One region of the Streptomyces sp. NPDC093568 genome, then DNA from elsewhere that is predicted to be linked to it. Evidence: riboswitches for the same ligand, from Rfam matches in the RefSeq annotation. Region 1 holds a riboswitch; each other region holds the start of a gene.
The links. Region 1 has a riboswitch for cyclic di-AMP ahead of ACIRD7_RS26115 (transglycosylase family protein). Riboswitches for the same ligand answer to the same signal wherever they lie in the genome.
Positions count from the first base shown of each region.

Region 2: linked by a shared signal. The riboswitch ahead of ACIRD7_RS27365 (NlpC/P60 family protein) and the one ahead of ACIRD7_RS26115 (transglycosylase family protein) in region 1 are both predicted to bind cyclic di-AMP.
Region 3: linked by a shared signal. The riboswitch ahead of ACIRD7_RS00490 (M23 family metallopeptidase) and the one ahead of ACIRD7_RS26115 (transglycosylase family protein) in region 1 are both predicted to bind cyclic di-AMP.

Region 1 covers NZ_JBIWJD010000006.1:503,358-512,722, reverse strand. Annotated here, with positions in the region: gene ACIRD7_RS26155 (NAD(P)/FAD-dependent oxidoreductase) at 1-557, opposite strand, end outside; gene ACIRD7_RS26150 (hypothetical protein) at 1,106-1,327, shown strand; gene ACIRD7_RS26145 (SDR family oxidoreductase) at 1,419-2,159, opposite strand; gene ACIRD7_RS26140 (LysR family transcriptional regulator) at 2,253-3,116, shown strand; gene ACIRD7_RS26135 (exopolyphosphatase) at 3,122-4,093, opposite strand; gene ACIRD7_RS26130 (DUF501 domain-containing protein) at 4,182-4,700, opposite strand; gene ACIRD7_RS26125 (septum formation initiator family protein) at 4,726-5,202, opposite strand; gene eno (phosphopyruvate hydratase) at 5,314-6,600, opposite strand; gene ACIRD7_RS26115 (transglycosylase family protein) at 6,884-7,561, opposite strand; cyclic di-AMP (ydaO/yuaA leader) riboswitch at 7,566-7,763, opposite strand; gene ACIRD7_RS26110 (transglycosylase family protein) at 7,973-8,992, opposite strand; gene ACIRD7_RS26105 (cytochrome P450) at 9,159-9,365, opposite strand, start outside.
Region 2 covers NZ_JBIWJD010000007.1:174,611-183,975, reverse strand. Annotated here, with positions in the region: gene ACIRD7_RS27390 (PspC domain-containing protein) at 1-804, shown strand, start outside; gene ACIRD7_RS27385 (LuxR C-terminal-related transcriptional regulator) at 801-1,520, shown strand; gene ACIRD7_RS27380 (NlpC/P60 family protein) at 1,555-2,631, opposite strand; gene ACIRD7_RS27375 (hypothetical protein) at 3,120-3,473, shown strand; gene ACIRD7_RS27370 (tellurite resistance/C4-dicarboxylate transporter family protein) at 3,451-4,494, opposite strand; gene ACIRD7_RS27365 (NlpC/P60 family protein) at 4,861-6,042, opposite strand; cyclic di-AMP (ydaO/yuaA leader) riboswitch at 6,051-6,215, opposite strand; gene pcrA (DNA helicase PcrA) at 6,578-9,064, shown strand; gene ACIRD7_RS27355 (M23 family metallopeptidase) at 9,158-9,365, opposite strand, start outside.
Region 3 covers NZ_JBIWJD010000001.1:116,119-125,483, forward strand. Annotated here, with positions in the region: gene ACIRD7_RS00480 (M16 family metallopeptidase) at 1-132, shown strand, start outside; gene ACIRD7_RS00485 (M16 family metallopeptidase) at 129-1,517, shown strand; cyclic di-AMP (ydaO/yuaA leader) riboswitch at 1,742-1,906, shown strand; gene ACIRD7_RS00490 (M23 family metallopeptidase) at 1,919-2,704, shown strand; gene ACIRD7_RS00495 (GntR family transcriptional regulator) at 2,894-3,589, shown strand; gene ACIRD7_RS00500 (HPr family phosphocarrier protein) at 3,769-4,050, opposite strand; gene ACIRD7_RS00505 (GNAT family N-acetyltransferase) at 4,230-7,076, shown strand; gene ACIRD7_RS00510 (DUF5998 family protein) at 7,120-7,716, shown strand; gene ACIRD7_RS00515 (alkaline phosphatase family protein) at 7,716-8,909, shown strand; gene ACIRD7_RS00520 (thymidine kinase) at 8,955-9,365, shown strand, end outside.

The sequences.
Region 1 (9,365 bases):
ATGTCCTCGACCTCGCCGATGGTCTCCGCACCCGCGAAGCCACCGCCGATGAAGACGAAGGTGAGCGCCTTGCGGCGGATCTCCTCGTCGTTGGTGGAGTCGGCCTTGTCGAGCTGCTCAAGCACGTGGTTGCGCAGGCCGATGGCCTCCTCGATGCCCTTCATACCGATGCCCTGCTCGGCGAGACCGGGGATCGGGAAGGTGCGGGAGACCGCGCCGAGCGCGATCACCAGGTAGTCGAAGGGCAGCTCGTACGCCTCGCCGACCAGCGGGGCGATCGTGGCGACCTTGCGGTCCTGGTCGATGGTGGTGACCCGGCCGGTGAGGACCTCCGCCTTGGGCAGCACGCGTCGCAGCGGGACGACGACGTGGCGCGGGGAGATGCTGCCGGCGGCGGCTTCGGGGAGGAAGGGCTGGTAGGTCATGTACGACCGGGGGTCGACGACCGTGACGGTCGCCTCGCCGTAGCGCATCTTCTTGAGGATGCGCCGAGCTGCGTACAGGCCTACGTACCCACCGCCTACTACGAGGATCCTGGGACGCTCCGTGGTGCTCATGCCATCGAGTATCCACCTGCCCCAGGGGGGTCGCTCGTGCGCCCCTTCACAAGCTCTTGCATGCCCTGTGCTACCATCCCCGGCCCGCGTGACGCAGCTCATGGTCAAGTCCGGGAACCGGCGTACGGCTGGAGCCGTTGTCAATGCCGCGTGAGCTGCCTCTCCGCCCCGCAGGACCCTCTGTGAGCGGTCCGGAACACGCTCCGTCGATGACCTTCCGAAGCCTCTTTACACCGGCCATCTGAACATGTTCAAGGCCCTGTTCACCCCTCGGAAGGGTCAACCGGTACCGATCAGTGCTCCGACAGGGCCGAATTCCTTGTGAAGAACTTCACGAACTTTGTCGAGCGGGTCGCTCCGAGACGGCCTCACGGGGCTCGAAAGACCCCCTCAGCGGCGCTCATACGCTAACCGCACCGCTCAGCCGATGGCTACCCGTCGGTAGCGAAACGAGACACGAACCACCCCGCGCAGGCGGTCTGAGTCACCGTCACCCGGTCGGCCATTCACCGCGCGAAAATGATCAGACCGGCACATAACGTGCAGCCATGATCACCTCACGGAAGGGCCCCCAGCGGGCCGGCAAGCGAATAGTCTCGGTCGGCGTTGCCCTCGGCATCGCCCTGGCGACGGGGGCGGCCACGGCCGCGTCCGCCGCAGTCATGACGCCCGTCCACGCCCCTGCCAAGGCCAAGGTCGCCCAGGCGAGTCCGGGCCACGGCGAGGACGACGACGGTTGCGTCGGCCTCATCATCCTGCTCTGCGGCTGAAGGCGGACCGCACGGGCATATACGACGGCCCCCGTGCCTCTCCACGAGGCGCCGGGGCCGTCCGCGTCGTCCGGCGCGTGTCAGCCGGTGGTCACCAGGGGATGACGCCGTCGTCGTTGAAGAACGAGCCGGTCGGACCGCCGTCGGGCAGCGTGGCGAGCCGGATCGCGGTGGCCGCGCCCTCTACCGGAGTGCGGCTCCCGAAGTTGCCGTTGAAGTCGGTCGCGACGAGCCCCGGACAGGCGGCGTTGATCAGGATGTTCGTGCCCGCGAACTGCCGGGCGTAGTGCACGGTGACGGCGTTGAGGAACGACTTCGTCGGCGAGTAGGCCGCCATGATCGGACCGACGTCGATGCCGGGGTCCGTCTGCCAGGTCAGGGAGCCGACGGAACTGGAGGCGTTGACGATGCGCGGCGACGGCGAGCGCCGCAGCAGCGGCAGCATCGCGTTGGTCACCCGGAAGACGCCGATGACGTTGGTCTCCACGACCGCGCGGACCACGTCGAGGTCGAGCAGGGTCGGGTCCTGCTCCCACCCCGACCCCGTCGGCGGTCCTGAGATGCCGGCGTTGTTGACCAGGACGTCCAGCCGCCCGGCCTCCCGTTCGAACAGGTCGGCGGCGTCGGTGACGCTCCGGTCGCCGGTCACGTCCAGGGGCACCCCGAAGGCGTCCGCCCCTGCGGCGCGCAGCTTCTCCACAGCCGTGTCGAGGCGGACCCGGTCGCGCGCACCGACACCCACGCGGTATCCGAGCGCGCCCAGCCCGGCCGCGATCTCGTACCCGATTCCCTTGTTCGCGCCAGTCACCAGCGCGACCTTCGTTTCGCTCATGCCGTCGATGCTCGCTCGCGGACGAGCGCCGCATCCAACACCGATACGGTGCTCTGTCATACCCGGTGGGTATCACCGAAGTAGGCTGCGCCCATGGACACCTTGGAGACCCGTGAGCTGAGGTACTTCATGGCCGTCGCGGAGGAGCTGCACTTCGGCCGCGCCGCCGAGCGCCTCGGCATGGCCCAGCCGCCGCTGTCCCGGGCGATCCAGCAGCTCGAACGACGCCTCGGTGTCCGCCTGTTGGAGCGCGACCGCCGCGGCGTGTCCCTGACCGGCGCCGGAGAGGTGCTGCTGCACGAGGGGCGCGTGGCCGTCGACGCGGCCACCGCCGCCGCTCGCCGCACCCGGCGCGCCGGTGGCGCCGACGGTCCGGGCGGCCCCCGGGACCGTCTGGTGCTGGCGGTGAAGGCCGCCGCGTCCCACGAGCTGTTGCAGAAGCTCCTCGCCGCCTACGCGGCCGAGCCCGACGCCGCCGAGATCGAGGTGCTGCCGAGCGGCATGTGCGAGCAGGAGGAGATGCTGCGTGACGGCCGCGCCGACGTGGCGCTCATGCACGCGCCGTACAACTCCCTCGCCGGATTCGACAGCGAGGAACTGATGACCGAGGGCCAGATCGCCGTCCTGCCCGCCGGGCACCCCCTCGCCGCACGGCAGACGCTGTCCCTGGCCGACGTCAAGGACGTCCCCGGTCTGCCGCACGCCCGCTGGCCCCGCCACGGCACCTACGCACCCGGACCGGGCCCCGAGATCCACGACCAGACGCAGCTGGCCCAGCTGATCGCCCTCGGGCGCACCATGGCCGTCTTCCCGGAGTCCGCCCGCGCCTGGCTATGGGCCGAGCACGCCGCGGTACCCCTGACCGACGCGCCCCCCGTCGTCACCCACATCGCGTGGCCCGCGCACAGCCGCTCGCTCGCCCTCGCCGGGCTGATCCGCACGGCCACGCGGCTGTGACGACGTCAGACCCCTTCGGATTCCGATTCTGATTCCGAGGCGCAGCTGAAAGCGATCCCGTCGAGGATGTCGTGCTCGCTGACGACGACCTCCTCGGCGCCGATCCGCTCCATGATCGCCAGCAGCACCAGCGCGCCGGCCGCGATGACGTCGACCCGGCCCGGGTGCATGGAGGGCACGGCCGCGCGCTCGGCGTGGGTGGAGCGCAGCAGCCAGTCGGTGATCTCGCGGACCCTGTCGTGGCTGATCCGCGAGTGGTGGATGCGCGTCGAGTCGTACTCGGGCAGGTCCTGGGCGATCGCCGACACCGTGGTGACCGAACCGGCCAGCCCCACCAGCGTCCTGGCCTCGCGCAGCGGCACCGTCTCCTCGGCGAGGTCGAGGGCCGCCTCGATGTCGGCCCGCATCGCCGCGATCTGCTCCTCGGAGGGCGGGTCGGAGACGACGCCGTCGCGCACGAGATGACGCTCGGTCATCCGCACACAGCCGACGTCCACGGAGCGCGCCGCCCGCACGTGCTCCTCGCCGACGACGAACTCGGTGGACCCGCCGCCGATGTCCACGACCAGGTACGGCCGGTGCAGGTCCGCCCGCCCGGTCAGCTCCTTGGTCGCGCCCGTGAAGGAGAACTCGGCCTCCTGGTCCCCGGTGACGACCTCCGGCTCGACACCCAGGATGTCCATCACCCCGCGTACGAACTCGTCCCGGTTCTCGGCGTCCCGCGAGGCGGACGTGGCCACGAACCGCAGCCGCTCGGCGCCGTGCTCCTTGATGACCGCCGCGTAGTCACGGCAGGCGGCGAAGGTGCGCTCCAGCGCCTCCGGAGCGAGCCGCCCCGTACGGTCGACGCCCTGGCCGAGCCGCACGATGGTCATCCGGCGGTCCAGGTCGACGAGTTCACCGCTGTGCGGGTCGACGTCGGCGACGAGGAGCCGGATGGAGTTCGTACCGCAGTCGATGGCGGCGACGCGGGTCATGGGGTGCCCTTCTGATGTCCGGGACATTTGTGACGTACGGGATAGTTGTGGGGATTTTCAACGCGGGTAGGGGCAGCGGGAGGCGACATCACTCGGCCGCGGCCACGCACGGCCCCTTCGCCCACCACTCCGGCAGCATCGCGATCGCCTCGTCCCCCAGCGGATTGACCCCCGGCCCGGCCGCCAGCGAGTGCGCGACGAGCACGTGCAGGCACTTCACCCGGTCCGGCATCCCACCCGCACTCGGAAACCCGGTCAGCTCCTCGATCTCGTCCCGCCGCCGAATGTAGTCCTCGTGCGCGGAGCGATACGCGGCCGCCAGCTCCGGATCCGTCTCCAGCCGCGCCGACATCTCCTTCATCACCCCGTTCGCCTCCAGCGTGCCGATCGCCGACGAGGCGCGCGGGCACGTCAGGTAGTACAGCGTCGGGAACGGCGTGCCGTCGGGCAGCCGGGGGGCCGTCTCGACCACGTCCGGCTGTCCGCAGGGGCAGCGGTGCGCGATCGCGCGCAGCCCGCGCGGGGGGCGCCCGAGCTGCTGCTTGAAGGCCTCGACGTCCGCGTCGGTGGGCTCGGTGCGCGGGGTGGGCGGCGGGGGCGTTTCCATGCCTGTCTTTCTATCGGTTCGGTTCTCACTGGGTGGCGGCGTCGGCCTTGTCGACCCCGTCCCAGATGTGCGCGTACCAGGGCAGGTCCGCCGCGCTCCGGTCGGTCCGCGACTTCTTGGCCGCGTCCGGGTCGATCACGACGTAACCGGTCTCCCCGGGCATCACATAGTGCAGCCGCTGCCGGATCTGCTGCTCGGCGTACGCGTCGTCCTGCCAGCGCGCCTTGAGGTCGCGCAGCTGCTCGACGCGCCGGGCGGCCTCCTCCTGCTGCCGCTGCGTGTCGGCGATCTCGGCACGCTGGGAGACGTACTGCCTTATCGGGTAGGCCAGCGCCACGACGAGGGAGCAGACCACCAGCGCGAGCAGCGCGGCGCGTCCGGTGAGCCTGGAGCGCCGGGCCTGCCGCTTGGTCTGGGAGCGGTAGACGCGGGCCGCCGTCTGCTCGCCGAGCAACCGGATCCTGGTCGCGGTGGAGAAACGGTCCCGGTCCTTGACGGCCATCGGCTCTCCGCCTCCCCTTTCACGTGCGTACGTCCCCGCACACGGTACGGGACCGAGTACGGGGACGTACGTACGACTGGCTAAGCCTTACCCAGGTGGGGTCAGCGGAGGTCAGCCCTTGAAGCGCGGGAAGGCGCTGCGGCCGGCGTACACCGCGGCGTCGTCGAGGATCTCCTCGATGCGCAGCAGCTGGTTGTACTTGGCGACGCGCTCGGAGCGGGCCGGGGCGCCGGTCTTGATCTGGCCGCAGTTGGTGGCGACGGCCAGGTCGGCGATGGTGACGTCCTCGGTCTCGCCGGAGCGGTGCGACATCATGCACTTGAAGCCGCTGCGCTGGGCGAGCTCGACGGCGTCCAGGGTCTCGGTGAGCGAGCCGATCTGGTTCACCTTGACCAGGAGGGCGTTGGCGGTGCCCTCCTCGATGCCGCGGGCGAGGCGCTCGGGGTTGGTGACGAACAGGTCGTCGCCGACGAGCTGGACCTTGTCGCCGAGCTTGTCGGTGATGACCTTCCAGCCGGCCCAGTCGTCCTCGAACAGCGGGTCCTCGATGGAGACGAGCGGGTAGGCCGCGACGAGCTCCTCGTAGTACTCCGTCATCTCGGCGGCGGAGCGCTCCTTGCCCTCGAAGAGGTACTTGCCGTCCTTGTAGAACTCGGAGGCGGCGACGTCGAGCGCGAGGGCGATCTGCTCGCCGGGGGCGTAACCGGCTTCCTTGATGGCCTCGAGGATGAGGTCGAGGGCCTCACGGTTGGAGCCGAGGTTCGGGGCGAAGCCGCCCTCGTCGCCGAGGCCGGTGGACAGGCCGCGGGCCTTCAGCACCTTCTTGAGGGTGTGGTAGACCTCGGTGCCCCAGCGCAGCGCCTCGGAGAAGGACTCCGCGCCGATCGGGGCGATCATGAACTCCTGGATGTCGACGTTGGAGTCCGCGTGGGATCCGCCGTTGAGGATGTTCATCATCGGGACGGGCAGCAGGTGCGCGTTCGGGCCACCGAGGTAGCGGAACAGCGGCAGGTCGGACGCCTCGGAGGCGGCGTGGGCGACGGCGAGCGAGACGCCGAGGATGGCGTTGGCGCCGAGGGAGCCCTTGTTGTCGGTGGCGTCCAGGTCGAACATGGCCTGGTCGATCAGGCGCTGCTCGGTGGCGTCGTAGCCGACCAGCTCGGGGCCGATCTGCTCGATGACGGCGAGGACGGCCTTCTCGACGCCCTTGCCCTGGTAGCGGTTCGGGTCACCGTCGCGGAGCTCGATGGCCTCGAAGGCGCCCGTGGAGGCGCCGGACGGGACGGCGGCACGACCCGTGCTGCCGTCGTCGAGGCCGACCTCGACCTCGACCGTGGGGTTGCCTCGGGAGTCCAGGATTTCCCGGGCTACGACGACGTCGATGGACGGCACGAGCATCTCCTTCTTCGGATGTGACGCGGGTACGCAGACCGCGGTGGGTGCTGCGAGACGAGCCTAACCGGCTCCAGGCACCAGACCAGCGGTCGACCGCCCCGTGGACAGAACCGAGAGTAAATTGTTTCCGAAAGGAACAAAGACGCGGTACAAAAAACCCCGCCCCGGTGCGTACGGGGGAAGACGCACCGAGGCGGGGAGCGTGGGGACGGGGGTGACCCTCACGACGCCTTCACTATGAGGTCCACGTGGATGAAGGCGCCGTGGTTCAGCTGTCGCCCGTCTGTTACTTCAGGTGCAGCTGCTGACCGGGGTAGATCAGGTTCGCGTCCTCGACGATGTCCTTGTTCAGCTGGAAGAGCTTCTCCCAGCCGCCCTTGACGTTCTTCTCCTCGGCGATCGAGCTGAGGGTGTCACCCTTGGCGACCTTGTACTCGCCGTCGCCCTTCTTGACCTTCTTGCCGGTCGGGGTGGTGACGGTCTTGGCGCTCTTCTTCGCGGCCGGGCGGTCGGCGGAGCGGGAGGCCGACTGCTGCTCGGAGGAGCGGGTGGTGGACTCGGTGCTCTGCGAGGAGGAGCCGGAGTACGCGGCGCTCGACAGGCCGGTGCCGCAGTTCGGCCAGGCACCCTTGCCCTGGCTCGCGAGGACCTTCTCGGCTATCTCGATCTGCTGGGCCTTGCTGGCCTGGTCGGCGGTGGAGGCGTACGCGGTGCCGCCGTACGCGGCCCAGGTGGAGGCGGAGAACTGCAGACCGCCGTAGTAGCCGTTGCCGGTGTTGATCGACCAGTTGCCGCCGGACTCGCACTGGGCGACGGCGTCCCACTCGGAGGCGGTGGCGGCCGAGGCGCTGCCGGCGGCCATCAGCGGGGCGGCGACGGCGGCGGCACCGGTGACGCCGACGACGGCGATGGCGCGAGCGGCCTTGGACGGACGACGGTGCTTGCCCTTGCTGGAAAACAGCATGGATGGATCCCCTCACCGACGCCTGCGAGGTGAGCTGTCGGGTTCGGGCCGGTTGAGTGCCCGGCCGCGCACGTCCGCCTTCCGGCTTCCGTTGCGCGACTTCACCCCGAGCCGGCTCCGGCGGTACGGCCCCGAAGGGCTCAACCGCCGGACCCGGCGCAAACCTTGGGTCCCCCGCTCCTGCCTACGGCGCTTTACGCGACGACTGTTCCCGTACGGCCGCCGGCAGGATTCGGCGTGACGGCTGTCGGGGCTCGCACTGATGGCGAGCGGTCATGACCGTAGACACGCGATTCGCGGAATTTCAAAGACGATCAGGGCTTCTGAGATCTATCTCTCACTACTGTTAAAACGGACATTATATGGCGAAACATGACGCGAACTGGCGCTGTTTTTCGCCCCGTTCGACCGTTATTCGACGGGGACGTCCAGGGTCTGACCGGCGAAGATGTGGTTCGCGTCAGGACCGATGGCCGTTTCGTTCGCCTTGTACAGCGCGCGCCACCCGCCTTCGAGGTCAAGGGAGTCGGCGATGGAGGCGAGGGTGTCACCGGCACGGACGCTGTACGAGGCGTGCCGACCGGTGGACTTGGTGGCACCGTCGACGGCGTCGCTCTCGTCGGCGCTGGGGCCGCGATGACGTCCGGAGCCGGTCGTCGTCGCGTCGTCGATCGACCCGGTGTCCACGAGGCTCCAGGAGCCCGCGTCCTGCTCCGAGTTGTCCTGATTGTCACCCTTGGGCGTCTCTATGGGAGAGCTGTCCGGCGACTGTGAATCCTTCGCGGCGGGTGACTCATCGGACTTCTCGGAGCCTTCGGACGAAGAGGGCGAGGAGGAGGAAGAGGGGGAATTATCGGGCGATCCGGACGAGGTGCCGGGGGTGCCGCTCGACGAGTCCGACGGGTCGCCGGAGGGGGTCGAGCCGTCGGACGAGTCGGATGAACCCGACGAGTTGGAGGAGTCGGATGATCCGGGCGAATCGAGCAAGCCGGATGAACCAGACACCTCGGAGGGTGAGTCCTCCGCCACTCCGGTGTCGAGATCGACCGAGCCGGACTTCGGCGTGAGCCCGTTGAGCACCGCGCAGGTTCCCCAGGGGCTGGTCCCCCGGTCCGCCAGGACGTCCTGCGCCACGGCGATCTGCTGGGAGCGGCTGGCCAGGTCGGGACTGGTCGCGTAGTCGAGGCCGCCGTACTTCTCCCAGTCGTTCTGGGTCAACTGGAGCCCGCCGTAACGCCCGTTGCCGGTGTCCGCGCTCCAGGAGCCGCCGCTCTCACAGTCGGCCACCTTGTCCCACACGTTGCCCTCGGCCGCGCTCGCGCCCGTGGCGCCGAGGAGCGGGATGGCGATGGCGGACCCGGTCACGCCGGCCGCGACGAGGAGAGCCGGAGCCTGACGGGGGCGACGGTGACGACCGTTCCCGGAGAGCATGCGGGGGCCTTTCACGAGACAACAGTGACCAGGGCGCGTAAAACCTGGGCGCCTTGTTGATCCGTGAACGTATAGGCAGACGATCACTTGTCACAAGTTAATGCCGCGTAGATCACGTGAAGATCACAGACATGAGCGCGTGTCACGTTCACGACGGCGGACAGAGTCACCCAACTGGGGTGAACTCCACCGGAAGCGTGCGCAGTCCGCGCATGATCAGACCGCCGCGCCATCTCAACTCCCCCGGATCCACCGCGAGTCGGAGGTCCGGAAGGCGCGTGAGGAGAGTGGCGAGTGCGGTCTGGCCCTCCAGCCGGGCGAGCGGGGCGCCGAGACAGTAGTGGATGCCGTGGCCGTAACCGAGGTGCTGGTT
Region 2 (9,365 bases), on a different contig from region 1:
GGCCGGCGTCGGCGCACCCTCAGCCTGCTGCGCGCCGCGGGCGGCGTCGTCCTGGTCACGGCCGGCGTCTCCGGCATCTTCGTCCTCCAGGGTTCGGCCGCCCACCTCGGCTCCGTCCTCCAGGCGGCGCTCGCGGTCCTCGTCGGCATAACGCTCCTCGCGGGGCCGTACCTGGTCCGGATGACCCAGGACCTCTCCGAGGAGCGCCTGATGCGCATCCGCGCCCAGGAGCGCGCCGAGGTCGCCGCGCACGTCCATGACTCGGTGCTGCACACCCTGACCCTGATCCAGCGCAACGCGGAGAACGCGAACGAGGTCCGCCGCCTCGCCCGCGCCCAGGAGCGCGACCTGCGCACCTGGCTCTACAAACCCGAGGGCACCGGCAAGGACGAGGCGGACGAGCCGGCCAACCTCGCCGACGCGGTGCGGCGCAACGCCGCCGAGGTGGAGGACAAGCACGGCGTCCCCATAGAGGTCGTGGTCGTCGGCGACTGCCCGCTCGACGAGAAGATCGCCGCGCAGATGCAGGCCGCGCGCGAGGCGATGGTGAACGCCGCCAAGTACGGTGGCGAGGGCGGCGCCGTGCAGGTCTACGCCGAGGTGGAGGGAAAGACCGTCTTCGTGTCCGTCCGGGACCGCGGTCCGGGCTTCGACCTCGACTCGATACCGGCCGACCGCATGGGCGTCAGAGAATCGATCATCGGCCGCATGGAGCGCAACGGCGGTACGGCCCGGCTGCGGGCGGTGCCCGACGGCGGCACGGAGGTCGAGCTGGAGATGGAGAGGGCGGAGAAGACGTCATGAGCGACCCGACCGAGGCGAACGAGCCCGTGGAGTCGACCGGCGGGAGCGCGGCCGAGCGGCGCGTGCGCGTGGTCCTCGTCGACGACCACCGCATGTTCCGTACCGGAGTCCAGGCCGAGATCGGCCGGACCGAGCAGACCGGCGTCGAGGTCGTCGGCGAGGCCGCGGACGTCGACCAGGCGGTCACGGTCATCACCGCGACCCGGCCCGAGGTCGTCCTCCTCGACGTGCACCTGCCGGGTGGCGGCGGAGTCGAAGTGCTGCGTCGCTGCGCCCCGTTGATGGCCGACGCGGAGCAGCCGGTGCGTTTCCTGGCGCTGTCGGTCTCGGACGCCGCCGAGGATGTGATCGGGGTGATCCGGGGCGGTGCGCGGGGGTACGTGACGAAGACGATCACCGGTACCGACCTGGTCGACTCCATCTTCCGGGTCCAGGACGGCGACGCGGTGTTCTCGCCGCGCCTCGCCGGGTTCGTCCTGGACGCGTTCGCGTCGACGGACGCGCCACCGGTCGACGAGGACCTCGACCGGCTCACCCAGCGGGAGCGGGAGGTGCTGCGGCTGATCGCGCGCGGGTACGCGTACAAGGAGATCGCCAAGCAGCTGTTCATCTCCGTCAAGACGGTCGAGTCCCATGTCTCGGCGGTGCTGAGGAAGCTCCAGCTGTCGAATCGGCACGAGCTGACGCGGTGGGCTACGGCACGGCGTCTGGTGTGAGGCCGGGTCCCGGTGCGCCGGGGCTCGGGCTCGGTCACGCCACCCGAGTGGCCCCCGCGAACGGCATCTCGTCGAGCGGGGCCACCCGGACCGGAGCCGACGGGTTCGGGGCGTGGATCATCTGGCCGTTGCCGATGTAGAGGCCCACGTGGCTGATGCTGGAGTAGAAGAACACCAGGTCGCCGGGGAGCAGTTCGGAGCGGGAGACGCGGCGGCCCGCGTCGATCTGGGCGTAGGTCGTGCGGGGCAGGGAGACGCCGGCCGAGCGGTAGGCGGCCTGGGTGAGGCCGGAGCAGTCGAAGGCGTTCGGGCCGGTCGCGCCCCAGACGTAGGGGCTGCCGAGCTTGGAGTAGGCGTAGGAAATGGCGGATGCCGCGCGGGAGTTGGGGGCCGCGGCGGTGGCGGAGCCGGGGGTGGCCGAGCCGGGGGTGGTGAGCGCCTCGCGGGCGCCTGGCCCTGAGCGGGTGGCGCGGTCCGTGGCCTGTTGGAGCTGGGCGCGTTCCTCGGCGGTCAGGCGGGCGAGCAGGTCCTTGGCCTCGTCCAGCTTGCCGGTGAGCGTCTCCTTGTGGCGTTTCAGCTCGGCCCGGCGTGATTGCAGCGAGGTCAGTTCGATGCGGGCGGCGCCGCGCAGCTGCTCGATCTCGCGCAACTGTCTGCGGACGTCCGCGACGGACGCCGCCTGGCGGTTCCCGGCACGCTCGGCGAACTCCGCGCCGGCGAGATAGCGGTCGGGATCCTCGGAGAGCGCGAGCTGGAGCGCCGGGTCGATGCCGCCGTCGCGGTACTGCGCCGCGGCCATCGAACCGAGCGCCTCGCGCGCCGAGTTGAGCTGGTCCGTCTTGCGGGCGACCTCGTCCTGAAGCGTCCTGATCCGCCGCTCGGCCGCGTCCGCCTTCTCCTTGGCCCCGTTGTACTTCTCGGTGGCGACCTCCGCCTCCTCGTACAGCCTGTCCACCTTCGCCTTCACCTGTGCCGGTGTCAGCTGCGGCTCGGCATGCCCGGTCCCGTCCAAACCCGTCGCCGTCGCCGCGCCCGCCAGTGCGATCGTCCATGCCGTGCGGGCCGTACTGCCGCCGGTCGAGCGCCGACGGGGCTTTCGGTGGGATGCCACGTGGACTGCACGTCCTTTCGTACGACCGCCTCGTCCCGTACGTCCGCGTGGGGCGGCGGACGGTGGCGCGCTCCCGCCCCGGAGGAGCGGTGGGCGTACGGGCGCCTGGGGGGAGCGGACGTACGACCGCCCGGGGCGGGTTACGCGTCCGGCGGCGGCCTGCACAGGGGGAGCGGGCCGCCGCCGGACCTTTCTCGGCGGTGGTGGCCGACTGCCGCCCCTGGCCCGGGCGGCGGTGGGGAGCCGGTCACCTGGTGGAGGACGCTAAACCTCGCTGTGTCGGGTCGGTGACGCGTTGTGCGGAAGTGCCGGGAGCGGACCGTCGGTGACCGTAAGTGAGCGTGATCCCGGGATGAGGGCGTCGGGTTCACGCTGGGTGCTGACCGATGTGGCGATTCGGGGTTGCGGTGGGGTGGCGGAGTGCTATGGCGCGCATATATGCGGGGCGGTGTGGGGTGGGTATTTCGTGGTTATTAGGCTCCGGCCCCATGGACGTACTCATCCATCTGTTCGTCGGACTGCACATCGTCGGTATCGCCGCGCTGCTCGGTGGGTTTCTCACGCAGATGAAGGCGATGGGGCAGGGCACCGCCCGGTTCGTTCCCGCGATGCTGCACGGCGCGCTGACCATGCTGGTCACCGGGGTGATCCTCGTCGGCCTCAATCAGGCGGACGACCAGTCCGTCAACAACATCAAGATCGGCGTGAAGCTGGCGCTGCTGATCGTGATCCTCGGGCTTGTGTATGTGAAGCGGGACGAGGAGAAGGTGGAGAAGGGGCTGTTCGGGGTGGTCGGGCTGCTGACCACGGCGAACATCTTCATCGCCGTGTTGTGGACGTGACGTCCGGCTCGGGGGGTTCGGGGGGCGTGGAGTTCTCGGGGGGCGCGAGGGTGCTCGGGGCGGCGTAGGCCCGTACCGCGCCCGCCGTGACGGCCAGCCATGCCGCCACCGCGATCCACAGGAGTACCTCGCCGAGGGTCTCCAGCCAGGGGACGTCCTCGACGGCGGCGACGGAGAGGGTCGCCGCCGCGGTCATTCCCATCGGGAAGACGGTGGCCCACCGGCATACGTCGTAGCGCGTGCGTGGCCAGGCGAACTCGGCTAGCAGCAGGACGGCGTACCAGACGAGGTCGAGTGCGAGCACGGCCAGGGTCACCGTGCGCAGGACGCCTTCGTCGTCGTCGTTCCAGAGGTACAGGCCGGGGCTGTCGGCGGCGAGGAGTTTCGAGCCGGCGAGCGCGGAGATGGCGAGGGCGCCGCCCGCCACCCAGTGGTCGCCGGCGCCGTGGGCGAGCTGGCGCAGGTCGAAGCGGGGCATGGCTAGGACGTAGAGGGCGAGGCCCATCCAGAACAGGGCCAGGGCGGTGTGGGCGAGCCATGCCGTTTTCTCGGCCGCGGCGAGGGTCGCGCCGAGGACTGCCAGGCCCTGGGTGGCGACGCAGCTCAGGAAGACCGCGCCGGGCATGTGGCGGCGCCAGTGGCGGGCGACCGTGATGAGGAGGCCTGGCCAGAGGAGGGCGGCCAGGGCCAGGAGGGCCTCGGCGAGGGTTTCCCAGCCGAGGGCGGTGAAGCCGGTGCCGAGGACTGTGGTCGCGGCGACGGCGGTCAGGGCGGCTGGGGTGGCCGCGTCCTTGAGCCACCTCGGGCGGTCCAGGACGAGCCGGGCGATGAAGTCGCCGGCCAGGGCCAGCCAGGCCGCGGAGGCGAGGGCCAGGGCGATGCGGGAGAGGGTTTCGTAGCCCGTCTGGTGCAGGGCCACCGAGATGATGCCGGTCGCCATGACGGCGGCGCCGGCTGCGGGGGGTCGCTGCGACCACCAGGTGTGGAGGGGGGAGGGAGGAGGGGTGGTGCTGGCGGGCATGGGGCGATGCTATGGAGCGGGGTGGGGGTTGGGAGTGGGGCGCGCGGGGCAGGGGGTGCGCCTTGATGCCTGCGGCGCATGGGCGGGCTCGGTGGGGGTGCCTCTAGCGCCTGCGGGGCGGGGGTGGGTCGGGGCCGTGGGGGGGGGGGGGGGGGGGGGGCCCGCCGGGGGGGGGGGGGGGGGGGGGGGGGGGGGCCGGGGCGGGGGGGTGTCCGTCCTCGGACCGGCGGTTGGGGTTGGGGCGGTTGTGCTGTTTCTTGACGCCGGCCACTGCGGGCGGACACCCCCCGGCACGTCCCCTTCCCGCCGTACGCGGGTGCGGCGCCGTTGGGGTGCCCTCTCGACGTCGTGTGTGTGCGTGGTCGGTCAGGCGGGGCGGACCACGCTGTGGATCGACGACTCGCCGTCGTAGTAGATCGACTCCTCGCGGACGTACGCGCCCGGCTTCGGGGCGTGGATCATCATGCCGTTGCCGATGTAGATGCCCACGTGGGTGATGTCGTCGTAGAAGAAGACCAGGTCGCCGGGCTGGGCATTGGCGAGGGAGACTGTGGTGCCGGCGTTGACCTGGTCGTAGGTGACGCGCGGGATGTCCACGCCGGCGGCCTTCCAGGCGGCCTGGGTGAGGCCGGAGCAGTCGTAGGAGTCCGGGCCGGTGGCGCCCCAGACGTACGGCTTGCCGATCTGGGAGCGGGCGAAGGCCAGGGCCTTCTCGGCCTTGGTGGCGTAGGAGCTGTCCGAGGAGGAGTCTGAGGTGCCCGAGTCGGACGGGGTCTCGGCGCTCTCCTGCTGCTGGGCGGCTGCGGCGGCTGCGGCGGCTTCCTCGCGCTGGCGCTCGGCCTCCGCCTGCTGCCGGGCCAGTTCGGCCGCCTTGCGCGCGGCCTCCTCCTGCTTGCGCCTCTCGATCTCGGCGAGGCGGGCCTTCTCCTCCGCCGTCAGCTTCGAGAGAAGTTCGCGTGCGGCGGAGAGCTTCTGCTGGACGGTGGTCTTGGCGCTCTGGAGGTCGTTCTGCGAGTCGGTGAGCGTCTGAAGGCTCTCGGTGGCCTCCTGGCGCTTCTTCATCGTCGCGGACTGCTCGGTGAAGTACTCGTCGACCGATTCCTTCTGACGGTCCGTCATGCGGCCCATCAGCTGGGACTGGTCGAAGTAGTCCTGCGGGGTGTCCGCGAGCAGGAAGGTCGCCGTGTCGGGGGCCGCCGCGCCGGTGCGGTACTGGGCGGCGGCGTTGCGGCCGAGTTCCTCGCGGGCCTCGTTGAGCTTCTGGGTGCGCTGGGCGACGTCGTCGAGGAGGGTGTCGACGCGCTTGCGCTGCTTCGCGGTCTTCTCCTTGGCCGCGTTGTACTTCTCGGTCGCCGTCTCCGCCTGGCGGTAGAGGTCGTCGACCTTCTTCTCGACCTCTTCGAGGCTGGGCTTGTCGTCCGTCGACGGGCTGGCGTTGGCCGTCTGGGACAGCAGGGCCACGGATGTGAGGGCGGCCGTGGCGAGGGCAGGGGTGCGTATGCCTGCTACGCGCGTACCGGCGGGACGCGACTTGCGGTGCGACGCCAAGGGAGGCGACTCCTTCCATGCTCCGCCTACCGAGTTAGCTGTCGGGTTCGGGCGGGTGGTTCGGAAGGGTTGCCCTACGGCCGTCCCGGGAAGGGAAGTCGGGCCGATTCACCCCAAGTTCGGTGGGTCCCCGGCTCCGGTCGTCGTGACGCCGGACTCGGCGGAGGCCGCGCGGCCCGGCGTCGTTCGCCGGTGGGGGTCGTACGGCCTGCCCGGCACGGTAGCCAACTCGTGTGGCGTCTGTGAAGGTTGATGTTCGATATGCCCGATACATTTTCGTGACCTTGGAGTCAGTTAGCGTCGGGGGTGGTTGTTTGGGGTGATTGTGGGACGGTCTGTGTGGATCTCCGGGGGGTTGCGGGTTCTGTCTTGTTTGTTGGGTGATGTGACAGGCCTGACCTGGTGGTCGCGGCGCGTAAAGGCCTGGTCGCGGGGGGTGAGGGCGGGTGGCGTGGAAGATCGTTGGGATTCGGAATGGGTGATGTTTCCGGGGCGGCGGCGGGCTGTCAGTGGGGCGGCCTAGACTCGGAGAGCGATGAGCAGCCTCTTTGACGACAGCTTCCTGGCGGACCTCCAGGCCCCTCGGGCCCATGAGGAAGAGCACCCGCCGCCGCCCGAGGACGATCACGCTCCGGAACCGGTTCCGGACGATCTGTTCGGGGGGAAGTTCGACGTGCCGCCGGACCGGGACGGCCACTACCGCGACGGTGCCCCGCGGCCGGTCATCGACGCCGCCGCGCTGCTGGAAGGGCTGAACGACAACCAGCGCGCCGCCGTCGTCCACTCCGGCACCCCGCTGCTCATCGTGGCCGGGGCGGGCTCCGGCAAGACGCGTGTGCTCACCCACCGCATCGCCCACCTGCTGGCCGAGCGGCAGGTGCATCCGGGGCAGATCCTCGCGATCACCTTCACCAACAAGGCCGCGGGCGAGATGAAGGAGCGCGTCGAGCAGCTCGTCGGCCCGCGTGCGAACGCGATGTGGGTGATGACCTTCCACAGCGCTTGCGTGCGCATTTTGAGGAGGGAGAGCAAGAAGCTCGGGTTCACGTCTTCCTTCTCGATCTACGACGCCGCTGACAGCAAGCGGTTGATGGCGCTCGTGTGCCGGGATCTGGATCTTGATCCCAAGCGGTACCCGCCCAAGTCCTTCAGCGCCAAGATCAGCAACCTGAAGAACGAGCTGATCGACGAGGAGGACTTCGCCGCACAGGCGACGGACGGCTTCGAGAAGACCCTGGCGCAGGCCTACGCCCTGTACCAGTCGCGGTTGCGGGAGGCCAACGCTCTCGACTTCGACGACCTGATCATGACGACGGTCAATCTGCTGCGCGCCTTCCCCGATGTCGCCGAGCACTACCGCCGTCGGTTCCGCCATGTCCTGGTGGACGAGTACCAGGACACCAACCACGCGCAGTACGCGCTTGTGCGCGAGCTCGTCGGGACCAGCGAGCACCCCGTCGACGTGCCGCCCAGTGAGTACGATCTTCTGCCCGCCGAGCTGTGTGTGGTGGGTGACGCCGACCAGTCCATCTATGCGTTCCGGGGCGCCACCATCCGAAACATCCTCCAGTTCGAGGAGGACTACCCGGACGCGACGACGATCCTGCTGGAGCAGAACTACCGCTCCACGCAGACGATCCTGACCGCCGCCAACGCCGTCATCGAGCGCAACGAGTCCCGCCGCCCCAAGAACCTGTGGACCAACGCGGGCGCGGGCGCGCGCATCACCGGCTATGTCGCGGACACCGAGCACGACGAGGCGCAGTTCGTCGCCGACGAGATAGACCGACTGACGGACGCGGGCGACGCGAAGGCCGGCGACGTCGCCGTCTTCTACCGGACCAATGCCCAGTCCCGTGTCTTCGAGGAAGTCTTCATCCGCGTCGGGCTGCCCTACAAGGTCGTCGGCGGGGTTCGGTTCTATGAGCGCAAGGAGGTCCGGGATGTTCTCGCCTATCTGCGGGTGCTGGCCAACCCCGAGGACTCCGTGCCGCTGCGGCGCATTCTGAATGTGCCCAAGCGGGGCATCGGTGACCGTGCCGAGGCGATGATCGACGCCCTGTCGCAGCGGGAGAAGATCAGCTTCCCGCAGGCGCTGCGTCGCGTGGACGAGGCGTACGGCATGGCCGCGCGGTCGACCAATGCCGTCAAGCGGTTCAACACGCTGATGGAGGAGCTCCGTACGATCGTCGAGTCGGGCGCGGGGCCGGCGACGGTGCTGGAGGCGGTCCTTGAACGGACCGGCTATCTCGCCGAGTTGCAGGCTTCCACGGATCCTCAGGACGAGACCCGTATCGAGAACCTTCAGGAACTCGCGGCCGTCGCCCTGGAGTTCGAGCAGGAGTCGGGCGAGGGCGAGGCCGCGGCCGGGCTCGCGGACTTCCTGGAGCGGGTCGCGCTGGTCGCCGACTCCGACCAGATCCCGGACGAGGAGGAGGACGGCTCCGGTGTCATCACCCTGATGACCCTGCACACCGCCAAGGGCCTGGAGTTCCCGGTCGTCTTCCTCACCGGCATGGAGGACGGCGTCTTCCCGCACATGCGCGCCCTCGGCCAGAACAAGGAGCTGGAGGAGGAGCGGCGGCTGGCGTACGTCGGCATCACGCGCGCGCGTGAGCGCCTGTATCTGACGCGGTCGTCGATGCGGAGTGCGTGGGGGCAGCCTTCGTACAACCCGCCGTCCCGCTTCCTGGAGGAGATCCCGGCGGCGCACGTCGACTGGAAGCGGACGGGGGCGACCGCGCCGGTCTCCTCCGGGCCCGTGTCCGGGGTCGCCGCCTCGCTGTCGTCGTCCCGCTCGCGTTCCTCGGCGTCGGGCGCGTCCGGCTTCGCCACGCGTCGCACCTCGGAGAAGCCGGTCGTCCAGCTGGCGGTCGGCGACCGTGTCACGCACGACCAGTTCGGGCTCGGCACGGTGACGGGTGTGAAGGGCACGGGCGCGAACGCCGAGGCGACGATCGACTTCGGGGACACCAAGCCGAAGCGGCTGCTGCTGCGGTACGCGCCCGTGGAGAAGCTGTAGCGCTCACGGGCGGGCGCCCCCGCTGAGGGTGGGGGCTTGGAGGAGGGGTGACTTGTCGCTCACCTGCGGTGGGCGGCTTCTCGGCTGCGTCGCTTACGACGGGTCGAGGCCGTGGCTGCGCAGCCAGGACAGCGGGTCTATCGCCGAGCCGCCGCCGGGGCGTACCTCGAAGTGCAGGTGCGGGCCCGTCGAGTTGCCGGAGTTGCCGGAGTACGCGATCGGGTCGCCGGCCTTGACCGTCGTACCGGAGGCGACGCGGTAGGTGGAGAGGTGGCAGTACCACGTCTCCGTGCCGTCCTTC
Region 3 (9,365 bases), on a different contig from region 1:
GCCGAGGAGGTCAAGGCGGTCGCCCAGGCCCGGCTGCGTCCCGACAACCGCGCGGTGCTGGTGTACGAGCCGGTCGCCGACGAGGACGCGGAAGCCGCCACCACCGACGAGAACGAGGAGTCGGCCCAGTGACCGAGCTCGCCAGCATGGAGTTCCACCCGCAGCCCAAGGCCGGCCGGCCGCGGCCCTGGGCATTCCCGGCACCCGAGCGCGGCAAGCTGGACAACGGCCTCACGGTCCTGCGCTGCCACCGCCCCGGCCAGCAGGTCGTCGCCGTCGAGGTGCTCCTGGACACGCCCCTGGACGCCGAGCCGAAGGGCCTCGACGGCATCGCCACGATCATGGCGCGCGCCCTGTCCGAGGGCACTGACAAGCACACCGCCGAGGAGTTCGCCGCCGAGCTGGAGCGCTGCGGCGCCACGCTCGACGCCTACGCCGACCACCCCGGCGTCCGCGTCAGCCTGGAAGTCCCCGTCTCCCGGCTGCCGAAGGCCTTGGGCCTGCTCGCCGACGCGCTCCGGGCGCCCGCTTTCGACGACGCCGAGGTGGAGCGCCTGGTGCGCAACCGCCTCGACGAGATCCCGCACGAGCTGGCCAACCCCTCGCGCCGAGCCGCCAAGGAGCTCTCCAAGGAGCTGTTCCCGCCGACCTCGCGCATGTCCCGCCCCCGCCAGGGCACCGAGGACACCGTCGAGGGGATCGACTCGGCGGGCGTACGCGCCTTCTACGAGCGGCATGTCCGCCCCGCCACCTCCACCGTCGTGGTCGTCGGCGACCTGACCGGCGTCGACCTCGACGCCCTGCTCGGCGACACCCTGGGCGCCTGGACCGGCTCCTCGGCCGAGCCTCGCCCCGTCCCGCCGGTGACCGCCGACGACACCGGGCGCGTCGTCATCGTCGACCGTCCCGGCGCCGTCCAGACGCAGCTGCTGATCGGCCGCGTCGGCGCCGACCGGCACGACCGGGTGTGGCCCGCCCAGGTGCTCGGCACGTACTGCCTCGGCGGCACCCTCACCTCCCGCCTGGACAAGGTCCTGCGCGAGGAGAAGGGCTACACCTACGGCGTGCGCGCCTTCGGGCAGGTCCTGCGCTCCGCCCCGGACGGCTCGGGCGCGGCGATGCTCGCGATCAGCGGCTCCGTCGACACCCCGAACACCGGCCCGGCCCTGGACGACCTGTGGAAGGTCCTGCGGGGCGTCGCCGCCGAGGGGCTCACCGACGCCGAGCGGGACTTCGCCGTGCAGAACCTCGTCGGGGTGGCGCCGCTGAAGTACGAGACCGCCGCGTCCGTGGCGAACACGCTGGCGGACCAGGTCGAGCAGCACCTGCCCGACGACTACCAGGCGACGCTGTACCAGCAGCTCGCCGCCACCGGCACCGTCGAGGCCACCGCGGCGGCGGTGAGCGCCTTCCCGGTGGACCGTCTGGTGACGATCCTCGTCGGCGACGCGGCCGAGATCCGGGAGCCCGTCGAGGCCCTCGGCATCGGCGAAGTCACGGTCGTGGCGGCCGAGTAGACGCCGGCGGGCGGTTCCAGGAGACGCTCCTGGCGCCACGCGCGCGTAGGGGCCCTGGTGACGAAAGAGTCACCAGGGCCCCTTTATGCCCGAATTGAGGGAGAGGTTGCCTGTCTGACCTGTGGGATGCACTACAAAAGCCGGGATCCGTTTGGGGATTGAAAGTTGTCCCGTTTAGCGTCTTCCGGGCTGTCCGTCAGGCACGGCGCCGCGCCCGCGGCACCGGACAGCCATCGCCGAGTCCCCGTACGGCGCGAGCCAGGGGAGCCGGGGACCCACCGCAGTCCCTGGGGTGAATCGGACGCCCGCGCGAGCCGCGAGGGGGTCCGTAGGAGACCTTCCTGCTCCGAACCCGTCAGCTAACCCGGTAGGCGAGAGGGAAGGAAAGGACCAGCCACTACATGGCGTTCACCTGCGCCACCGGGAAGAGTCGTCCCAGCGGGAAGCATCGCCGGCCCAGCCGGATGCAGCGCTCCACCGCCCGTGCGGCGGGCGTCGCCGCACTCACCGCCACCGGCGTCATGGGCACGCTGGCCGCTCCGGCGCTCGCCGCCGAGCCCGCCGCGGAGCAGACCGGCCTCATCCCCGTCATCACCGTCGAGAACTCGATCGTGGACCAGATCGACGCCCAGGCCATCGCCCAGGAGCGCGCGGCCAAGGAGGCCGCCGCCGCGAAGAAGGCCGCACAGGAGGCCGCGCGCAAGAAGGCGGCCGCGAAGGCCGCGCTGGAGCGCGAGGTCAAGGAGCGCGCCGCCCGTGAGGCCGAGCGCAAGCGCCTGCTGTCCTTCGTCACCCCGATCGCCGGCTCGTACGTCTCCACGGGCTACAAGGCCGGCGGGGCCGTGTGGTCCTCCGGCAGCCACACCGGCATCGACTTCCACGCCGCGAGCGGCACCGCCGTCCACGCGGTCGGCGCCGGCACCGTCGTCGAGGCCGGCTGGGGCGGGGCGTACGGCAACAACGTCGTGATCAAGATGAACGACGGCACGTACACCCAGTACGGCCACCTGTCGTCCATCGGCGTCTCGGTGGGCCAGAGCGTCACTCCCGGACAGCAGATCGGCCTGTCCGGCGCCACCGGCAACGTCACCGGGCCCCACCTGCACTTCGAGGCCCGCACCTCCCCGGAGTACGGCTCCGACATCGACCCGATCGCCTACCTGCGCTCGCACGGCGTGAACGTCTGACGCCGGCACCGCGTCCGACCGAGGCCCCGGCTCCCCGAGCCGGGGCTTTCGGCGTTTCCGATCCGATCCGCTGTCCAAAAAATATCCATGGATTCCGGCCCGGCGTCGGAAATTCCGGCCCGTTGCAATAGAGTCACCGAGAACACGTCATTCGTCGACGTTTCACGGGGATTAAAGCGGAGGTCGGTCATGCGTATTCCGGCGCATTCGGTGTGCACGGCGATCCGGGACGACATCGTCGCCGGTGTCCACGAGCGTGGCGGCCGGCTCACCGAGGAACTGCTCGCCCGCCGCTACGGCGTCTCCCGCGTCCCCGTCCGGGAGGCCCTGCGCACCCTGGAGGCCGAGGGGTTCGTGGTGACCCGTCGGCACGCGGGCGCGTGCGTCGCCGAACCGACCGAGCAGGAGGCCGCCGACCTGCTGGAGATGCGCGCCCTCCTGGAGCCGCTGGGCGCCTCCCGGGCCGCGCAGCGCCGCACCGAGGCCCATCTGAAGGTCCTGCGCGGCCTGGTCAGGCTGGGACAGGAGCGGGCCAGGCGGGGAAACAGCGACGACCTGCGCTCCCTGGGCGGCTGGTTCCACGAGACGCTGGCCCAGGCCTCCGGCAGCCCCGCCCTGACCTCGATGCTGACCCAGCTGCGCCACAAGATCGCCTGGATGTATGCCGTGGAGGCCCCGGCCAACCCCGTGGAGTCCTGGGCCGAGCACGGCGCGATCGTGGACGCGGTGGCGCGCGGCGACGGCGAACGCGCCCGTGCGCTCACGGCACTGCACACCGAGCGCGCGATCTCCGCACACCGGCTGCGGCTCGGCCCCGCCGGCGCGCGCCCGGAGCGTGTGAGGAATTCGCAACATCCCGTAAACATGCCGAGCCTGCGGCATTAACACAGGCACCGTATACAAAGAGAGATATTCGGCGGCGGTGAATTTACGCTGCCCTTTTTCGGATGCGCCGCCACGGTGCCGTGAATTCCGTCGACGCCCGCTCGAAATGAGTGAAGCCGCGTCCGCCGGACAAGGCGGACGCGGCTTCACCGTTCGCTACGGATACCCGCTCAGGTCACTCAGACCGTCTCGGGCAGTTCCTCGAGACCCTCGGAGACCAGCTTCGCCAGACGGTCGAGGGCGGCGTCCGCCCCGTCCGCGTCGGAGGCGAGGACGAGCTCCTCGCCGCCCTGGGCGCCCAGGCCCAGGACGGCCAGCATGGAGGCCGCGTTGACGGGGTTGCCGTCGGCCTTGGCGATCGTCACCGGGACGCCTGTGGCCGTGGCGGCTCGGACGAAGATGGAGGCGGGGCGGGCGTGAAGGCCCTCGGCCCAGCCGACGTTGACGCGGCGCTCAGCCATGTGATGCTGCCCTTCGGTTTTCAGGGTTGTCTAGACCAGTTTCCCACACCCGTGAAGCACGCCGGAACGGGACGAACGTCCCGCCCTTCGGTGACCGTCGGGTCGCGGCCTCGACCCGACTTCCGTCCTCCACAGACTGCCTCGCGCCGTTGTCGTACGCGAGCCGTACTCTGGGCCCCATGCAGAGCGCCTCGGACCGGCACGAGTACCCCGCCCACTGGGAAGCCGACGTGGTGCTGCGCGACGGCGGCACCGCGCGCATCCGCCCCATCACCGTCGATGACGCCGAGCGCCTGGTCAGCTTCTACGAGCAGGTGTCGGACGAGTCGAAGTACTACCGCTTCTTCGCGCCCTACCCGCGACTGTCCGCGAAGGACGTCCACCGCTTCACGCACCACGACTTTGTGGACCGGGTGGGACTCGCGGCCACGGTGGGCGGCGAGTTCATCGCCACCGTACGCTACGACCGGATCGGCGCCGACGGAATGCCCGCGTCCGCACCGGCCGACGAGGCCGAGGTCGCCTTCCTCGTCCAGGACGCCCACCAGGGCCGCGGTGTCGCCTCCGCTCTGCTCGAACACATCGGCGCGGTCGCGCGCGAGCGGGACATCCGCCGGTTCGCCGCCGAGGTGCTGCCGGCCAACACCAAGATGATCAAGGTGTTCACCGACGCCGGGTACACCCAGAAGCGCAGCTTCGAGGACGGCGTCGTACGCCTGGAGTTCGACCTGGAGCCGACGGACCGCTCCCTCGCCGTGCAGTACGCGCGCGAGCAGCGCGCCGAGGCCCGGTCCGTGCAGCGGCTGCTGGTGCCCGGTTCCGTCGCCGTCGTCGGCGTGGGCCGCACGCCCGGCGGGGTGGGCCGCAGCGTTCTCGGCAACATCAGGGACGCCGGGTTCACGGGGCGGCTGTACGCCGTGAACAGGGCGTTCCCGGAGGACCTCAAGGAGCTCGACGGAGTCCCCGCGCACCGCACCGTGCGGGACATCGAGGAGCAGGTCGACCTCGTGGTGGTCGCCGTCCGGGCCGAGTACGTCCCCGAAGTCGTCACCGAGTGCGGCGAGCACGGCGTGCAGGGGCTGGTCGTGCTCTCCGCCGGTTACGCGGAGAGCGGCCCCGACGGGCGCGAGCGGCAGCGCGAACTCGTCCGGCACGCGCGCGCGTACGGCATGCGCATCATCGGCCCGAACGCCTTCGGGGTCATCAACACCTCCGCCGACGTACGGCTGAACGCCTCGCTCGCGCCCGAGATGCCCCGCCCCGGCCGGATCGGCCTGTTCGCGCAGTCCGGCGCGATCGGCATCGCGCTGCTGTCCCGGCTGCACCGGCGCGGCGGCGGGGTGACCGGAGTCACGGGCGTGTCGACCTTCGTGTCCTCCGGCAACCGGGCCGACGTCTCGGGCAACGACGTCCTGCAGTACTGGTACGACGACCCGGACACCGACGTGGCGCTGATGTACCTGGAGTCCATCGGCAACCCCCGCAAGTTCACCCGCCTCGCCCGGCGCACGGCCGCCGCGAAGCCGCTGGTGGTGGTCCAGGGCGCACGGCACGGCGGCGCCGCGCCCCAGGGGCACGCGGTACGGGCCACGCGGCTGCCGCACGCCACGGTCTCCGCGCTGCTGCGCCAGGCCGGCGTGATCCGGGTCGACACGATCACCGAGCTGGTGGACGCGGGGCTGCTGCTCGCCCGCCAGCCGCTGCCCGCCGGGCCGCGCGTGGCGATCCTGGGCAACTCCGAGTCACTGGGACTGCTGACCTATGACGCGTGCCTGGCGGAGGGCCTGCGGCCCCTGCCGCCGCTGGACCTGACGACGGCGGCCTCGGCGGCGGACTTCCACGAGGCGCTCTCGCACGCCCTCGCCGACGAGACCTGCGACGCGGTCGTCGTCACCGCCATACCGGCCATCGGCGACGCGTCGACCGGGGACGCCGAGCTGGCGGAGGCCCTGCGCACGGCGGCCGAGCGGGTGCCGGGCAAGCCGGTCCTTGTGGTGCACGTGGAGCTGGGCGGGCTCGCCGAGGCGCTGTCCGCCGCCGCCAGCACGGCACCGCGCTCGGGTTCGGCCGCACCCGGCTCCGCGCTCCGCACCCACCCGATCCGCCCCCTCGACTTCCCGGTCGAGGCACCGCCCCAGCCGGCGGACACCCCGGCGGACGCCCCCCGCCTCATCCCCGCCTACCCCGCCGCCGAGCGGGCCGTCCGCGCCCTCGGGGAAGCCGTCAGGTACGCCCAGTGGCGGCGCGAGGCGGCCGAGCCCGGCAAGGTGCCCGAGTACGAGGACATCGACGAGAAGGGCGCGGCCCGGCTGATCGACGGGCTGCTCGCGCGCGGTCAGGGCCTCACGCTCGGCATGGACGAGACGTGTGACCTGCTCGGCAAGTACGGCATCGAGGCGCACCGCGCCCTGCACGCCCCCACCCCTGACACGGCCGCCGACGCCGCCCGCACCCTCGGCTACCCCGTCGCCCTCAAGGCCACGGCCCCGCACCTGCGGCACCGCGCCGACCTCGGCGGCGTCCGGCTCGACCTGGCGGACGAGGAGCAACTGCGGCGGGCGTACGCCGAATTGACCGACCTGTTCGGCAAGCCCGAGGAGCTGCGCCCGGTCGTGCAGCGCATGGCCCCGCGCGGCGTCGACACCGTCGTACGGGCCGTGATCGACCCCGCGGCCGGCGCCGTGCTGTCCTTCGGGCTGGCCGGAGCCGCCTCCCAGCTCCTCGGCGACACCGCGCACCGGCTGGTCCCGGTCACCGACCGCGAGGCGACCTCGCTCATCCGCTCGATCCGGACGGCACCCCTCCTCTTCGGCTGGCGCGGCTCCACCCCCGTCGACACCCCCGCCCTGGAGGAGCTGCTCCTGCGGGTGTCGCGGCTGGTGGACGACCACCCGGAGGTCGTCGCGGTCACCCTGGAGCCGGTCGTCGTCGCCACCCACGGCCTGAGCGTCCTCGGCGCCTCCGTCCGCCTGGCCCCGCCACCCGCCCGCGACGACCTCGGACCGAGGACCCTCCCGACGTACTGAGACCATCCTGAGCGGTGCCTCGCAGTCAGTGCTCCCCCGTAGGATGGGCGTCATGGCCAAGACCAGTACGACGACCCAGGGGCTGCGTGCGGCGATCGAGCGCAGCGGCTACTACCCGGCCCTCGTGGCCGAGGCGGTGGAGGCCGCCGTGGGCGGCGAGCCCATCCGGTCGTACCTGGTCCACCAGGAGACGACGTTCGACCAGAACGAGGTGCGGCGGCATGTGACGGTGCTCGTCCTCACCGGCAACCGCTTCATCGTGAGCCACACCGACGAACAGGCCGCGGACAACACCTCCCCGACGCCGTACGCCACCACGTCCACCGAGTCCGTGAAGCTCGGCCGGATCTCCTCGGTCGTGGTCAGCCGCGTGGTCGCCAACCCCGAGCAGTACGCGCCGGGCACGCTGCCCCGCGAGGTCGTCCTCACCATCGGCTGGGGCGCGGTCTCCCGCATCGACCTGGAGCCCGCCGCCTGCGGCGACCCCAACTGCGAGGCGGACCACGGCTACACGGGCAGCTCGACGGCGGACGACCTCAGCCTGCGCGTCAGCGAGGCCGGTGACGGCCCGGAGACGGTGCGCCAGGCGCTCGCCTTCGCGCAGTCGCTCTCCGAGGCGACCGCGGACATCGCGCGCTGATGGTTCAGTCCACCGCCTGGGACCCGCATCCCGAACCCCTCGCCGTCTCCTCCGCGCCCCGCCCCGAGTACGGCGGCGGGTCCCTCGCCGACCTGCTGCCCACCCTGGCCGCAGGCATGGCCGTACCGGGCATGACCGCCACGATCGGCGAACTGACCGCCGCCGACCGCAACTGCGTGTTCCTGATCGACGGCCTCGGCTGGGAGCAGCTCAAGGCGCATCCCGAGGACGCGCCGTTCATGGCCTCGCTGCTCGGCAGCTCGCGCGGCGGCACCGGGCGCCCGCTCACCACCGGCTACCCGGCGACCACCGCGACCTCCCTCGCCTCCGTGGGCACCGGCCTGCCCCCGGGCGCGCACGGCCTGCCCGGATACACCGCACGCAATCCTCAGACCGGCGAGCTGATGAACCAGCTGCGCTGGAAGCCGTTCACGTCGCCGCGCGCATGGCAGCCGTACCCCACGGTCTTCGAGCTGGCGCACCGGGCGGGCGTGCACGCGGCCCAGGTGTCCTCGCCCACCTTCCAGAACACCCCGCTGACCAAGGTCGCGCTCAGTGGCGGAACGTTCCTCGGGCGGCTGAGCGGCGAGGAGCGCATGGACCTCGCGGCCGAGCAACTGGCCGCCGGCGACCGCTCCCTGGTCTACACGTACTACGCCGAACTCGACGGCGCCGGCCACCGCTACGGCGTCGACTCCGACACCTGGCGCGGCCAGCTCATGTACGTCGACCGGCTCGTCCAGCGCCTCGCCGAGCAGCTCCCGCCGCGCACCGCGCTCTACGTCACCGCCGACCACGGCATGATCGACGTCCCCTTCGACGAAGAGCACCGCATCGACTTCGACGAGGACTGGGAGCTGCGCGCCGGCGTCGCCCTGCTGGGTGGCGAGGGCCGGGCGCGGCATGTGTACGCGGTGCCGGGCGCCGCGGGCGACGTACTGACCTGCTGGCGCGAGGTGCTCGGCGAGCAGTTCTGGGTGGCCTCGCGGGACGAGGCGATAGAGGCGGGCTGGTTCGGGCCGCGGATCGACGAGCGGGTGTACGACCGCATCGGCGACGTCGTCGCGGCCGCGCGGGACGACGTCCTGATCATCGCGTCCGAGCGGGAGCCGAAGGAGTCGGCGATGGTCGGCAACCACGGCTCGATGACCCCCGCCGAGCAGTTGGTCCCCCTGCTCGAAGTACGCTCCTGAAACGTTCCTCGATCCCCCTTGATGCCGAAAGGTGCTCAACTCCACATGCCCGAGCTGGTGTTCTTCTCCGGAACGATGGACTGCGGGAAGTCGACGCTGGCTCTCCAGATCGAGCACAACCGTTCGGCGCGTGGTCTCGCGGGCATGATCTTCACCCGTGACGACCGCGCGGGCGAGGGCAAGCTGTCCTCGCGGCTCGGCCTGGTCACCGACGCGGTGGAGGTCGAGGACGGCAAGGACCTGTACGCGTACCTCGTCGACCACCTCTCCCGGGGCGGCCGCGCCGACTACGTCATCGCCGACGAGGCGCAGTTCCTCGCCCCGCAGCAGATCGACCAACTCGCGCGCGTCGTCGACGACCTGGGCCTGGACGTCTACGCCTTCGGCATCACCACCGACTTCCGCACCAAGCTGTTCCCCGGCTCCCAGCGCCTGGTGGAACTCGCCGACCGGGTC